DNA from 4 places in the Pseudoalteromonas sp. SWYJ118 genome. Region 1 is predicted to be linked to each of the others. Evidence: predicted binding sites of a transcription regulator. Region 1 holds the regulator's gene; each other region holds the start of a gene.

Evidence for each region. Region 1 encodes sigma-54, which starts transcription at its own class of promoters, with help from an activator protein. Its sites were predicted from a motif close to GTTGGCACGNNNNTNGNNT; they were not measured.
Region 2: the regulator sigma-54 is predicted to act here: its motif matches at 1,999-2,017, upstream of fliE (flagellar hook-basal body complex protein FliE).
Region 3: the regulator sigma-54 is predicted to act here: its motif matches at 1,583-1,601, upstream of glnA (glutamate--ammonia ligase).
Region 4: the regulator sigma-54 is predicted to act here: its motif matches at 1,705-1,723, upstream of I6F48_RS08655 (DUF2726 domain-containing protein).

What each region holds. Positions count from the first base shown of each region.
Region 1 is NZ_JADYXC010000001.1:103,806-107,383, reverse strand. It holds gene lptB (LPS export ABC transporter ATP-binding protein) at 1-317, shown strand, start outside; gene I6F48_RS00550 (RNA polymerase factor sigma-54) at 387-1,886, shown strand; gene hpf (ribosome hibernation promoting factor) at 1,913-2,200, shown strand; gene ptsN (PTS IIA-like nitrogen regulatory protein PtsN) at 2,205-2,657, shown strand; gene rapZ (RNase adapter RapZ) at 2,676-3,521, shown strand; gene I6F48_RS00530 (HPr family phosphocarrier protein) at 3,564-3,578, shown strand, end outside.
Region 2 is NZ_JADYXC010000001.1:468,405-471,982, forward strand. It holds gene I6F48_RS02175 (sensor histidine kinase) at 1-437, shown strand, start outside; gene I6F48_RS02180 (sigma-54-dependent transcriptional regulator) at 434-1,900, shown strand; gene fliE (flagellar hook-basal body complex protein FliE) at 2,057-2,389, shown strand; gene fliF (flagellar basal-body MS-ring/collar protein FliF) at 2,410-3,578, shown strand, end outside.
Region 3 is NZ_JADYXC010000009.1:129,045-132,622, forward strand. It holds gene typA (translational GTPase TypA) at 1-1,149, opposite strand, end outside; gene glnA (glutamate--ammonia ligase) at 1,657-3,063, shown strand; gene I6F48_RS10905 (DUF4124 domain-containing protein) at 3,177-3,578, shown strand, end outside.
Region 4 is NZ_JADYXC010000006.1:153,591-157,168, reverse strand. It holds gene I6F48_RS08665 (cobalamin biosynthesis protein CobD/CbiB) at 1-238, opposite strand, end outside; gene mtnN (5'-methylthioadenosine/S-adenosylhomocysteine nucleosidase) at 239-946, opposite strand; gene I6F48_RS08655 (DUF2726 domain-containing protein) at 1,069-1,665, opposite strand; gene folE2 (GTP cyclohydrolase FolE2) at 1,782-2,702, opposite strand; gene arcB (aerobic respiration two-component sensor histidine kinase ArcB) at 2,935-3,578, shown strand, end outside.

The sequences.
Region 1 (3,578 bases):
CATTGTCGGGTGGCGAACGTCGTCGTGTTGAAATAGCACGTGCGCTGGCAGCAGATCCTAAATTTATATTACTGGATGAACCATTTGCAGGTGTTGACCCGATTTCGGTATTAGACATAAAGAAAATAATAGAACATCTTAAAAATCGTGGGATTGGTGTATTAATTACCGATCATAACGTAAGAGAAACCCTTGATGTTTGTGAAAAAGCCTACATTGTTTCTCATGGGGAGCTGATTGCATCAGGTACTCCAGAACACGTATTAAATGATAAAACAGTACGCGATGTTTACTTAGGCGAGCAATTTAGGCTGTAACATTTACGCCATGTCTTTAAGCATCTGCTAGTATTAATTATAACAACATAAAAGGATTGTTAGAGATACATGAGGCAATCACTACAGCTGCGCATGGGCCAGCAACTTACAATGACTCCACAGCTGCAACAAGCTATTCGTTTGTTGCAACTCAGTACATTGGATCTCCAGCAAGAAATACAAGAAGCTCTCGACAGCAACCCGCTATTAGAGGTTGAAGAAGCAGACTATTCAGAAGACGCTGCAGGTAAAAACGAGCAAAAAGCAGATACAGATGACATAACTGTTAGCGCATCTGCCGATGATGCTCCAAGCGAATACGAACAAGATAGTGGTGAAGCACTTGCAAAAGACACGCTAAGTGACGACATGGCTATGGATGTTAGTTGGGATGAGTACATGAGTGCCGCCCCAGCAGCATCATCGGGTCCGATGCCTGAAGACGAATCAATATACCAAGGCGCCTCTACTGAAACGCTCCATGAGTATTTAATGTGGCAGTTACAACTAACGCCATTTAGCCCTACAGACGAAGCTATTGCTATTGCTATTGTAGAAGCCGTCGATGATTCAGGTATTTTAACACTAAGCTGCGAAGAGATTTTAGAAAGCTTTAATCAAGAAAACGAAGATGATAACGAAGTCGAACTTGATGAAATTGAAGCTGTATTAAAACGCATCCAACTGTTTGATCCTGTTGGTATTGCTGCACGTAGTTTACAAGAGTGTTTGTGTATTCAGCTTAACCAGTTTGATAAAGAAACACCTTACATTAATGAAACAAAAATGATTTTAACCGAGCATATTGATTTATTAGCTGCTCGTGACTATCGTACATTAATGAAGAAAACTAAGCTCAAAGAAGAAGAGCTTAAGGAAGTAATGACATTAATACATACTCTTAGCCCTAAACCTGCAGATACTATTGTAAGAGAAGAATCTGAGTATGTTATTCCTGATGTGTCAGTTAAAAAAATTAAAGGCCGCTGGGTTGTTGAGTTAAACCCAGACAGCATGCCTAAAATTCGTGTTAATAGCCAATACGCGGCAATGTCTCGCACTGTAAAATCCAGTGGTGACAGCCAGTTTATTCGCTCGCATTTACAAGAAGCTAAATGGTTTATTAAAAGCTTAGAAAGTAGAAACGACACGCTATTAAAAGTGACAAATTGTATTGTTAAGCAACAACAAGGCTTTTTTGAACACGGTCCTGAAGCCATGAAACCAATGGTTTTAAATGATGTTGCTGAAATGGTAGAAATGCACGAATCAACAATTTCGCGCGTAACAACCCAAAAGTATATGCACACACCCCGTGGTATATTTGAGCTTAAATATTTTTTCTCAAGCCATGTAAGCACCGAAAACGGTGGTGAATGTTCATCTACAGCAATCCGTGCGCTTATCCGAAAATTAATCGCAGCAGAAAACTCAGCAAAACCATTGAGTGATAGCAAAATAGCGGATATATTGGCTGAGCAAGGAATTAAAGTAGCGAGACGTACAATCGCAAAATACCGCGAATCTCTGGCTATTCCACCGTCAAATCAGCGTAAAAGTTTGATTTAAGACGCAAAAAAAAGAGGGTAATGCTTATGCAACTAAACTTAACTGGTCGTCACGTAGAATTAACCGATTCACTAAGAGACTATATTAATACCAAATTTGCGAAGCTAGAAAGACACTCTGATCATATTAATAATGTTCATGTCATTCTCGATGTAGAAAAATTAAATCAAAAAGCAGAAGCCACCATACACGTAAGCGGTGCTGAGCTATTTGCCTCTACAGAACATCAAGATATGTATGCCGCCATTGACTCGTTGATCGACAAGCTCGATCGACAAGTAATTAAACACAAAGAGAAGCTTGCTCGACACTAATATGATGAAATTAAGCTCACTTATATGCCAGGACTGCAGCAAAGCTGCGGTCCTTTTTAATAGCAAAAAAAGAATTTTAGAGTTCATTAGCGAACTTGCTCACGACAAACTTCCGTATTTACCGCAACAAGATATTCTTAATGCTTTAATGAGCAGAGAAAAATTGGGTAGTACAGGTATAGGGCGTGGCATTGCCATTCCTCATGGAAGAATGAGCGGTGCAGAAGAGCCTTTGGCTTTAGTACTCGTTAGCGAAACTCCAATAAATTTTGATGCGATCGATAATCGCCCTGTTGATATTTTCGTCGCACTCATCGTACCAGATGGCGATAACCAGCAGCACTTAAAGACTCTAGCAACCATTGCTGATAAACTAAACAACAAAGATTTTTGTAAACAGTTACGCAGTGCAAAATCAGATACTGAGCTTTACCAAGTTATTGTCAATCAATCATAGTTTTATAAAGGGTGTTAAATGGAGTTAATTATCATAAGCGGCCGTTCTGGTTCTGGAAAGTCGGTTGCTTTACGCGTTGTAGAAGATTTAGGTTATTATTGCGTAGATAATATTCCAGTTAACTTGCTTCCTTCATTAGTTCGCAGTGTGTCTGATAGCTATGATAAAATTGCTGTTAGCATTGATGTGCGTAACATCCCTAAACAACAAGATGAATTTAACGATATTCTTGAATACTTGCCTGGCTTTGCAAAACCTACGTTATTTTATTTAGATAGCGACGATCAAACATTGATCAAACGTTTTTCTGAAACTCGTAGATTACACCCACTATCAATTGACTCGTTGCCTCTTGATTTAGCCATCAAAAAAGAAAAAGAATTACTTGATGTATTAATCACCCGCGCCGACTTTATGATAGATACAACTGATTTAAGCGTTCATCAACTTGCTGAATCTATTCGTGAAAAGATTTTAGGTAAAAAAGATAAGCAACTGATTGTCACGTTTGAATCGTTTGGTTTTAAATACGGTATACCAAAAGAAGCAGATTACGTATTTGATGCACGCTTTTTACCCAATCCACATTGGGAACCTGAATTAAAACCTTTAAATGGGTTAGATCAACCTGTTAAAGATTATTTGGCCAATCACAGCATAGTGCAAAAATTCACATGGCAAATTCAAACATTTGTACAAACGTGGTTACCGCACTTAGAGCGAAATAACCGCAGTTATTTAACCATTGCCATTGGGTGTACAGGCGGGCAACACCGCTCTGTATATTTAGCGCAAACTATCGGTGAAAGTTTTGCAATGACACATCCCAATGTGAAAATTCGCCATCGCGAACAAGAAAAATAATATAGCTGAATAATCACCTGTTCAGCTTAAGTAGAGTAAGTTATGCATTGTGAAGAC
Region 2 (3,578 bases), 360 kb from region 1:
AAGCGGGCGCTGATGCGATGGTCGCACTTAATGAAAGTGAGCTGGATGTAAGCTTACCAGAGCCAGATATACAAATAGTCGGTAATAAAACGGCATTGGCCAGTGCTATTCAAAATCTTGTGCACAATAGTATTCAAGTTATTGGCGGCGGTGCAAAAGTAAAAATTAGCGCACAAAGAGATTTAAAAGATTTAGATATGGTTCGTATTAGTGTGAGCGACAATGGCCCAGGTGTTGATTTAAGCCAAAGCGATAAAATTTTTGAACCATTTTTTACTACAAAAAGTCAGGGCACAGGTTTAGGACTTGCTGTAGTGAGTTCGGTGGCTAGTGCGCACCAAGGCCGTGTTGATGTGACCAATAATACGCAGGGTGGTGCCTGCTTTAGCTTGTTACTGCCTATTAAGGCAACATCTAAATTAGAGGGATCATTATGAGTAACACTATTTTAGTTGTCGAAGATGACGCTGGGCTTCGTGAAGCCTTAATAGATACCCTTGAAATATCGGGTATTGAATGTGTTGCAGCTAACAGTGCTGAGCAAGCAATGTTACTGCTTAAAAAAGATCAATTTTCGCTTGTTGTAAGCGACGTGCAAATGGGCGCAATGAGTGGCCTTGATTTACTACGCAGTATTAAATTAAACCACCCTGATTTACCTGTATTGATGATGACGGCGTACGCCACAATTGACGATGCGGTAGAAGCCATGCGCCTAGGTGCAATTGACTACATGGCTAAACCATTTGCACCTGAAGTGCTGTTAAATATGGTGAGTCGTTATTTGCCTGAAAAAGCAAAAGAAACCGACGGCCCCATTGTTGCCGACCCAACTAGTATTCAATTATTGGAGCTTGCAAGTAAAGTAGCACGCTCTGATGCAAGTGTAATGGTACTTGGCCCAAGTGGTTCAGGTAAGGAAGTACTCGCTCGTTATATTCATGATAAGTCGAGCCGATGTAATGAGCCATTTGTGGCGATTAACTGCGCGGCTATTCCTGAAAATATGCTCGAAGCCACTTTATTTGGTTATGAAAAAGGGGCTTTTACGGGGGCGATTCAAGCATGTCCGGGTAAGTTTGAGCAAGCACAGGGCGGGACTATTTTACTTGATGAAATTACTGAGATGGACTTAGGGCTACAAGCAAAGCTGTTACGCGTACTGCAAGAACGTGAAGTAGAGCGTTTAGGGGGTCGTAAAACAATCCAGCTCGATGTACGTATTTTGGCAACCAGTAATCGTGATTTAAAAGAAGCCGTGTCTGAAAATCAGTTTAGAGAAGATTTATATTACAGGCTTAATGTTTTTCCACTAATGTGGCGACCGTTGTGCCAACGCCCTGGCGATATTATTGTATTGGCTAAGCATTTAATTGAGCGCCATATAAGTAAAAGCAAAGAGCCCATGGCATATTTAGATAAAGCTGCTGAGCAAAAGTTATTGGCTCATGCGTGGCCTGGCAATGTGCGCGAACTTGATAACGTTATACAGCGTGCACTTATATTGCGAAGTGGCGATACAATAAACGAGCATGCTATTTTTATCGAAAACTTAGTATCTAATAACTTTGTTATGGAGCCATCATTGGCACCAGCGCAAACAGTATCGCCAACAGAATTAGCTCACGCAGATAAAGGCGTTGATAAAAGCACGCTAAGCTCTGCATATTATGATGAAAAATCGCATGCAGAGGATGAGCCTAAGCAAGGTTTACTAGCGGCAGATACCGGTAGCTATAAAGATGAGCTTAAAGACAAAGAGCATCGCATTATTTTAGAAACCCTTGCACGTTGCCAAGGCAAGCGTAAAGACGTTGCCGAAACGTTGGGCATAAGCCCACGAACTTTACGTTATAAACTAGCGCAAATGCGCGATTTAGGTATTTCACTTCCTGCATAACCTCCTATAAACCCTAAGTTTGCGCTACGAACTTAGGGTTGTCAAAACTCTGACTAACACAAATTAAAGTTAACCTATTGTATTTTAATGATTAATTATTTGGCATGCTTTGTGCTTTATTACTTGTAAGAGTTCACTGCGTGTCAGAGATAAATTATGAAAATTCAAAACAGTGCTGTATTTCAAGAAATGCAATCAATGGCTTTAGAAGCCGGCCGTAATAATCAAATAAATAAATTGCCGACTCAAGTTCAACCTACTTCTACTTCCCAGTTTGGCGACATGCTAAGTGATGCACTAAATTCAGTGCATGGATTACAACAAGATGCCGCTCAAAAAGTAACAGCAGTTGAGATGGGTGATCGAAGTGTATCGCTTGCTGAGGCGATGATTGCTTCTCAAAAATCGTCAGTTGCTTTTGAGGCTACAGTACAGGTTCGTAATAAACTTGTTGAAGCTTATAAAGAAATCATGAACATGCCTGTTTAATTAGGTAGTGGAGAATTATTGTGGCGCAATCTAACCAATCTACAGACCTAGCACTTGCTGGTGGCGGTATTGACCAAAGTGGTGGTGATGATCAACAAGAACAAAAGTCAGGCTACTTAAGTGCTTTAAATGGTGTTGATGTATTGCGCCAAGTAACATTGGTTATAGCATTGGCTATTTGTTTAGCTATCGCGATTTTTATTATTATTTGGGCTCGTCAGCCAGATATGCGCCCGTTAGGCAAAATGCAAACTGAAGAGCTTATTCAAACGCTCGACTTTTTAGATGCGCAACAAATTGAATATCAACTAGATGGTAATGTTGTATCGGTTGATGAAAGCGAATACCAAAATATTAAATTGTTAATGACCCGCGAAGGGTTAGAGCAAGGGCCAGCGTCGGGCTCTGATATAATTATGCAAGATATGGGCTTTGGTGTAAGCCAACGCTTAGAGCGCGAACGCCTAAAACATGGCCGCGAGCAACAACTTGCCCGCACCATTGAAGAACTTAACAACATTACTCGCGCCAAAGTATTGTTAGCTATTCCTAAAGAAAACGTATTTGCGCGTAGAGAGAAAAAACCATCAGCAACTGTTGTATTAACGCTTAAGCGTGGTCGCTCACTCGACCGTGAAGAAGTAGACTCTGTTGTTGATATGATTGCCTCGGCAGTACAGGGTTTAGAGCCTATGCGAGTTACTGTTACCGATCAAAATGGTCGATTACTAAATTCAGGTTCGCAAAGCTCATTAGCAGCACGCTCTCGTAAAGAATACGATTTAGAACGTAAGCGCGAACAAGAGTACCTTGAAAAAATAGACAGTATTTTAATACCGGTTGTTGGACTTGCAAACTATACCGCTCAAGTTGATTTGAGTATGGACTTTAGCTCGATTGAGGAAACTCAAAAGCGTTATAACCCAGACCTACCAGCGGTTAGAAGCGAAACCACATTTGAAGAAAATAACATTGGCGGCCTAGCTGTTGGTATTCCAGGTGCGCTTACAAATCAGCCACCGTTAAACTCGAACATTCCTGAGGTTGCGGGGCAAGGTGGTGCAGGCACAGCTACATCACCAACACGCAGCCACAAAGAAGCAACGCGTAATTATGAACTCGACACTACAATTTCTCATAAGCGCCAGCAAAGTGGTGTAATACGTAGAATAAGCGTATCAGTTGCTGT
Region 3 (3,578 bases), on a different contig from region 1:
AACTGAAAGCTCGTAACCTTCACGACGCATGTTCTCGATTAAGATACCTAGGTGTAATTCACCACGACCAGAAACACGGAAGCTATCTGGGCTACCAGTATCTTCAACGCGAAGTGCTACGTTGTGTACTAATTCTTTGTCTAAACGCTCACGGATATTACGTGACGTTACAAACTTACCTTCTTTACCACAGAAAGGTGAGTTATTTACAGAGAATGTCATTGTTACAGTTGGCTCATCAACACTTAGAGGTGGTAATGCTTCAACGTTTCCTGGGAAACAAACTGTATCAGAAATCTTAAGCTCACCAATACCTGTTACAGTTACGATGTTACCAGCGTAAGCTCTATCAGTTTCGATACGTTCAAGACCTAGGTAGCTTTGTACTGCGCCAATTTTACCATTACGTGTAGTGCCATCAGCACTGATAATAGTAACTTGTTGGTTAGGAGCAACAGAACCACGTTTAATACGACCAATACCAACTACACCAACATAAGAGTTGTAATCTAGTTGAGAAATTTGCATTTGGAAGTCACCTTCAGGATCTGCATCCGGTGGTGATACTTCGTCAACGATCATCTTGAACATAGGTTCCATGTTGTCTGATGGCTCGTCTAAATCTAGTGTTGCCCAGCCGTTGATAGCTGAAGCGTAGATTACTTTAAAGTCTAACTGTTCGTCAGTTGCGCCAAGGTTGTCGAATAAATCAAAGATTTGATCCATAACCCAATCAGGACGTGAACCTGGCTTATCAATTTTATTGATAACTACGATTGGCTTTAAGCCTTGCGCGAATGCCTTTTGCGTAACGAAACGCGTTTGTGGCATTGGACCTTCTTGAGCATCAACAAGTAATAATACTGAGTCAGCCATCGAAAGTACGCGTTCAACTTCACCACCGAAATCGGCGTGTCCCGGAGTATCTACGATATTGATATGGTAGTCGTTCCAAGAGATGGCTGTGTTTTTAGCCAAAATGGTAATACCACGTTCTTTCTCAATGTCGTTTGAGTCCATCACGCGCTCTTCGTTACCGCCGCGTGTTTCTAATGTACCTGATTGCTCAAGTAGTTTGTCAACCAGAGTTGTTTTACCGTGGTCAACGTGCGCGATAATCGCTATATTTCTTAACTTTTCGATGCTCATATATTTACTCAGAGAAATTAAATTCTCAATGATCCTGCAAGATCTACGCACTCATCCACGCTTTCGCGAGATGTCCCAGCATAGGATTTAAAAGGGCGCATATTATCCCTCATTAATGACATGGATGAAAGTTTATCCAATACATATTTTAAAACTTTCTCAATACTTTTACTAAGTATCTGTTTTATATATGACAATTATATGAATTAAATTTCAATATTTTTTTGAAAAACAGTCTTTTTGGCTATTTTTCCGATCTTTTTGTTACTCTTTTGCATTTAGGTTATGCTAATTTCAGCTGATTAAATTAACAACAAATTACGCTCTGTAAATTTTGCACCGAAATGGAATATTTACGCACCAATATGGTGCGTTTATATATTCCATTTTGATGCAATGATATTTTTTTAATTTATAAACAGCCAGTTACAATAATGGCACAAAATCAGCTTAGTAAATACCAAAGCAATTATGCAGCAATAACAAAACCCAATAGTTGGAGGACACATGTCACAATCGGTTTTAGATTTTATTAAAGAAAATGACGTCAAGTTCATTGATTTACGCTTTACTGACACTAAGGGTAAAGAGCAACATGTATCGATTCCTCATCACCAAGTTGATGAAGATTTTTTCGAAGACGGTAAAATGTTCGACGGTTCTTCAATTGCAGGCTGGAAAGGCATAAACGAATCAGACATGGTATTAATGCCAGTTCCTGAGTCAATCAAACTAGACCCTTTCACTGAAGAAGCGACATTAATTTTACGTTGTGACGTAGTAGAGCCTTCTACACTACAAGGCTATGAGCGCGACCCGCGTTCTGTTGCTAAGCGTGCTGAAGACTACATGCGCTCTACAGGTATTGCAGATACAGTTTTATTTGGCCCAGAGCCAGAATTTTTCGTATTTGACGACGTTAAATACAAATCAGATATGTCTGGTTCTATGTACAAAATTGATTCTAAGCAAGCTGCTTGGAACTCAGATAAAGAATATGCAGATGGCAACACTGGTCACCGTCCAGGTGTTAAAGGCGGTTACTTCCCTGTTGCTCCAGTTGATGACTTCCAAGATTGGCGTTCAGCTACGTGTCTAGTTCTAGAAGAAATGGGCCAAGTAGTAGAAGCACATCACCACGAAGTAGCAACAGCAGGTCAAAACGAAATTGCTACTCGCTTTAATACAATGGTATTAAAAGCGGATGAAATCCAAGAAATGAAATATGTTATCCACAACATGGCTCACTTATACGGTAAAACGGCAACGTTTATGCCTAAGCCAGTTGTTGGTGATAACGGTTCTGGTATGCATTGTCACCAGTCACTTGCTAAAGATGGTGTAAACCTTTTTGCTGGTGATAAGTACGGCGGCCTTTCTGAAGATGCGCTTTACTACATTGGCGGTATCATCAAGCATGCTAAAGCAATTAACGCTTTTGCAAATGCCTCTACTAACTCGTACAAACGTTTAGTACCAGGTTTTGAAGCACCAGTTATGCTTGCATACTCTGCACGTAACCGTTCTGCATCAATCCGTATCCCAGTGGTTCCATCTGAAAAAGGTCGTCGTATTGAAGTACGCTTCCCGGATCCAACAGCTAACCCATACCTTGCTTTCTCAGCAATGCTTATGGCTGGCCTTGATGGTATCAAAAACAAGATCCACCCTGGCGATGCGATGGACAAAGATTTATACGACCTACCAGCTGAAGAAGCAGCAGAAATTCCAACTGTTGCAGCATCACTTGACGAAGCACTATCTGCACTTAGCGCAGACCGTGAATTCTTAACTCAAGGTGGCGTATTCACTGACGATTTAATCGATGCTTACATCACACTTAAGTCTCAAGAAGTTGAAAAGCTTAACATGACAACTCACCCAGTTGAGTTTGAAATGTACTACAGCTGTTAATTTAGCTGTTTAAAATATGTGTGTTCTCAAGCCCGCTTTGCGGGCTTTTTTAATGGTAAAATTAAACAAACTCCACTAAAGTTAAGCTACCGATAAAAATGCAGGGCTGCAGAGTGAATAACAAGATTTTATTACTAATAATTACTTTAGGATTAAGTAATTATGGTTACGCAGGTGAAACAAAAATATACGCTTGGAAAGATAAAAATGGCGTATTAGTGTTCTCAGACACCCCTCATAAAGGGGCTCAAGAGGTAAAGCTCACCAGCCAAGATCTTAATATGCCTGCAACAAATACTGACATTTTTGACGAGCAACCTCAGCCTCAACAAGCGGCCTTTAGTATTGCCATTTCCTCACCTGATCATAACCAGACTATTCGTGAAAATACCGGCACTGTTTATGTAACTAGCCGAATAAAACCACGCTTTGAAACTGGTTTTACTATACAACTTTTTATTGATGGTAAAGCACATGGCCCCGCCAGTGACAGCTCAACCTTTGCAATTAGAGAT
Region 4 (3,578 bases), on a different contig from region 1:
GTAGCACTACAATAATGAGAATGACACTTAAAATGAGCGTGCTTGCGAGTATAGCTGCCAAATATTGATAGCTTTTAGGTTCTTTGCTTTTGTATATGCGCTTGCCAATAGCACTAAAAACAGCATTTAGCGCTGTATTAGGATGATACCAGCTAATAAGGGGAATAAAGCGCTCAGCAAGGAGCGCTAGTATGAAGGCAATAAAGTCCAAGTGATTTTGAACAATATTGCTAAGCATTTACAGAGACACTGCAGTTAGCTTTTCTAAAAGTGCGACAACCATTTTAGATGAGTTGATTGATGCTGTTTCTAGGTATTCTTCAAACGATTGTGGTGACTCTTTACCTGCAATATCAGACATTGAGCGAATTACAACAAATGGTGTGTTAAGCGTAAAACACGTTTGTGCAATTGAAGCGCCTTCCATTTCAACGGCAAGCATTGTAGGAAAATCACTGCGTGCTTTATCGATACGCACAGGGTCACACATAAATGTGTCACCAGTACAAATTAAGCCAACAAGTGTTTTAACATCACTGATTTGTTCGATTGTTTGTTGTGCTGCTTCAACTAATCTAGGGTGAGCTGTAAAGCCTGCTGGCATTTGTGGTACTTGGCCAATTTCGTAGCCAAAAGCAGTAACATCTACATCGTGATGACGTACTTCTGACGAAATTACTACGTCGCCAACACTTAGAGAAGGATCGAATCCACCGGCAGAGCCTGTGTTAATTACGCAATCAGGTTTGAAGTTGTCAATTAGTAAGGTAGTTGCAATTGTTGATGCTACTTTACCAATACCAGATTGAACAAGTGTTACTGTGTTACCAGCCAATTCACCAGTATAAAAAGTGAAACCTGCTTTAGTTAAAATTTGTGGGTTTTGCATCGCTTCACGTAAAATTTTAACTTCTGGCTCCATTGCGCCAATAATACCAACATTCATAATGTTTAATTCCTGAGTTTGAATCACTTGATTATACGTGAAGTTAGCAATAAAAAACAAAAAAGCGAGCTTGTTTATGAGCTCGCTTTAAATACTTTTTAGGAGAGTATTTAATTTGGTTTTTAAATTTCAGCTAAAGCAGTTGTTTGTGCTTTGGCTTGAGAAGGTGAAAGTACCGCTGGCTTGTGTGAGCGATTACGAACAGGACGCTGCGTTTGTGTTGCTGCAGGCTTACCAAGTTTAAACATAATTGCATCGCGCACTTCTGATGGACGGTAGCCCGATTTAACTTTCATACGAATATGTGGAATGCCCGCAGACTCTAGTGCACCGTTTACAAACCAGTCGCGTTGAGCTTTGTGGCCATCTTTATTGGCATTGTTAACTAGGTCAACGGCCGCAACAATAGTTAGTTTTTCTTTATCGATTAATACAAAGTCGAGTTGCTTATTTTTAGCTTTAGCTAAAGCAGCACGTTTAGATTTAATAGAAAGACCTTGCTTACAGTCAATAACGTCAATTAGCTTAACGCGACTAACAATTTTATATTGATCGCCTACAGCACGCTCGAGAAGATTTAAAAAAGCGCCCTCAACCTGCGTAAAAACAGTTTGCTTGCGGGTAAAAGGATACGGGTTTCCGCCATCGTCATTAAATTTTGACGCAACAACAGAAGCCCCGACAACTAATACTAGAATTAATAATAAAGCGAATTCCATACGGTAACTCCATAACAACAAATTGACACTGCTCAAATAAAGCAATTTACGTGCCTAAAAAGTATGAGTTATAAAATAATTACCAACTGTTTATAAAAGCTAAAACTATGTAGCTATTAAGCTTTGTATCCACCTTTAATACCTTTAACCGCAATAGCTACAGCATCGTGTGCATGGAGTGATTCATAATGGTTTATTTGCAGCCAGTAATCGCTGTAATTATCTGTTTCTAATAAAGCTTTAATTTTACGCGCTGCATCTTCACAAAACATAAGATTTTGACCATTTAAACGGGCAAATTCTTGCTCGTCTTCGCGTTTTACTGCCGCTTGTACAGGCGTTTTAAGTTCAGCTTCGAGGGTATTTATTAGAGTCACTACGTCAAATTCTTGAATATTGCTATCAAGCTTTACTTTTACGTTGGCAATAGAGCGCTGCGAGTGAGGTGTAGCGACTATGCCTTGTGTAGTGCCTAGCCATTCGTGCACATCTTTTTGGCTTAAGGTTTCTTGGTTAAACTTTTCGTTAAACGCGTTTTGTATAAGCTGGCGTGCAAGTGCTGCAGAGCAAGGGCATGTTGAAGAATAGGTAACATCTACGGTTAGCTCGTAGCTAATAATGTTATTTTCAATTGTACTGGTAAGTACAACTGGGTAGCTTTTCCAGCCTGCTTTACCACTTAATAGTGACTTACGGCGTAGCGGTAGTTCAAATTTAAATTCAATTTGTGCTTTATCGCTCAGCCCTTCGTGGCTAGTTATAAAGGTATCGAGTGCTTGCGCTATTGTTTGCGGATTGACTTGCTGCTCAGTCGAAAGCAGGTCAAGTGCTAAAAATAGACGTGACATATGAATGCCTTTGGCATCTTCTTTATGCAAATTTACAAATGCACGAGCTTTGGCATTTACTGTAACTGGAGATAAGTCTCGTGACTCAAAAATAAATGGCAGTTCGATTTCGCCCATGCCAACCCAGTCTAATTTACCTGTTTGTAAAGCGGGTGCAGTGTCTGCTATATCTGGCATATTGGTTTGCATGTGCGCTACTCGTATTTTGGAGATAATAAAGCGGGGCATTTTACACTAAATAATTTATTGCTGAAATGATGAGTTTAAGAGATGAGCAAAATCAAACATGAAAAATTCTGTTTTTATCGCACAACATGGGTAGTGGTAGGAGAAAAATGCTAAAATCTGGGAAAATGGTATGTTTATACATGCGCATTGCCTTCTTTATATTTAAGCACAGAGCTAAGAGATAAAATTACGTATGACCGATTATTCTTTGAGCCCTTGGGCTCGGGTACTTTCCAGCTCAATAACGCGATTTGGTGAATTTAAAACCGCAGCTATTTGTTACACTTTATTTTTAACTGTATCTCTTATTTTATCGAGCATGTTTTATTATGTTGCGATAGGCGAATTACACCTTGTTGATATTTTGGCTGTGGTATTTTTTACGGCTGTAGTTTCTCCTTTAATTATAAGTGTATTACTTAATTCAATTCGTCAATTAGATGCCTCGTATGCTTATTTAGATAGCGCAACCAAGCAGGAAAAGCTCTTAAACCAAACCCTAAAAGACAACATTAGTCGTTTAAATATTGAAATTGATGAGCGTAAAATGGCGTTTCATGCCAAGCATCGCGCTATTGAAGAGCTGCGCCGAGAAATTGCTGAGCGTAAAAAAACACAACAAGAACTTGCCCAACAAAGTATGTTGCAACGCTCAATCGTTGATTCATCTCCCGATTTATTTTATTACCGCGATAACAACGGTGTATTTGCCGGCTGTAATAAAATGTTTGAAGAGGTAATGGGAAAATCAAGTAGTGAGCTAATAGGAAAAACGGTTGAGCAGATATTCCCAAGTCATTTTTTAGCTGAAGTTTTGGCAACCGATAAAGAAGTAGA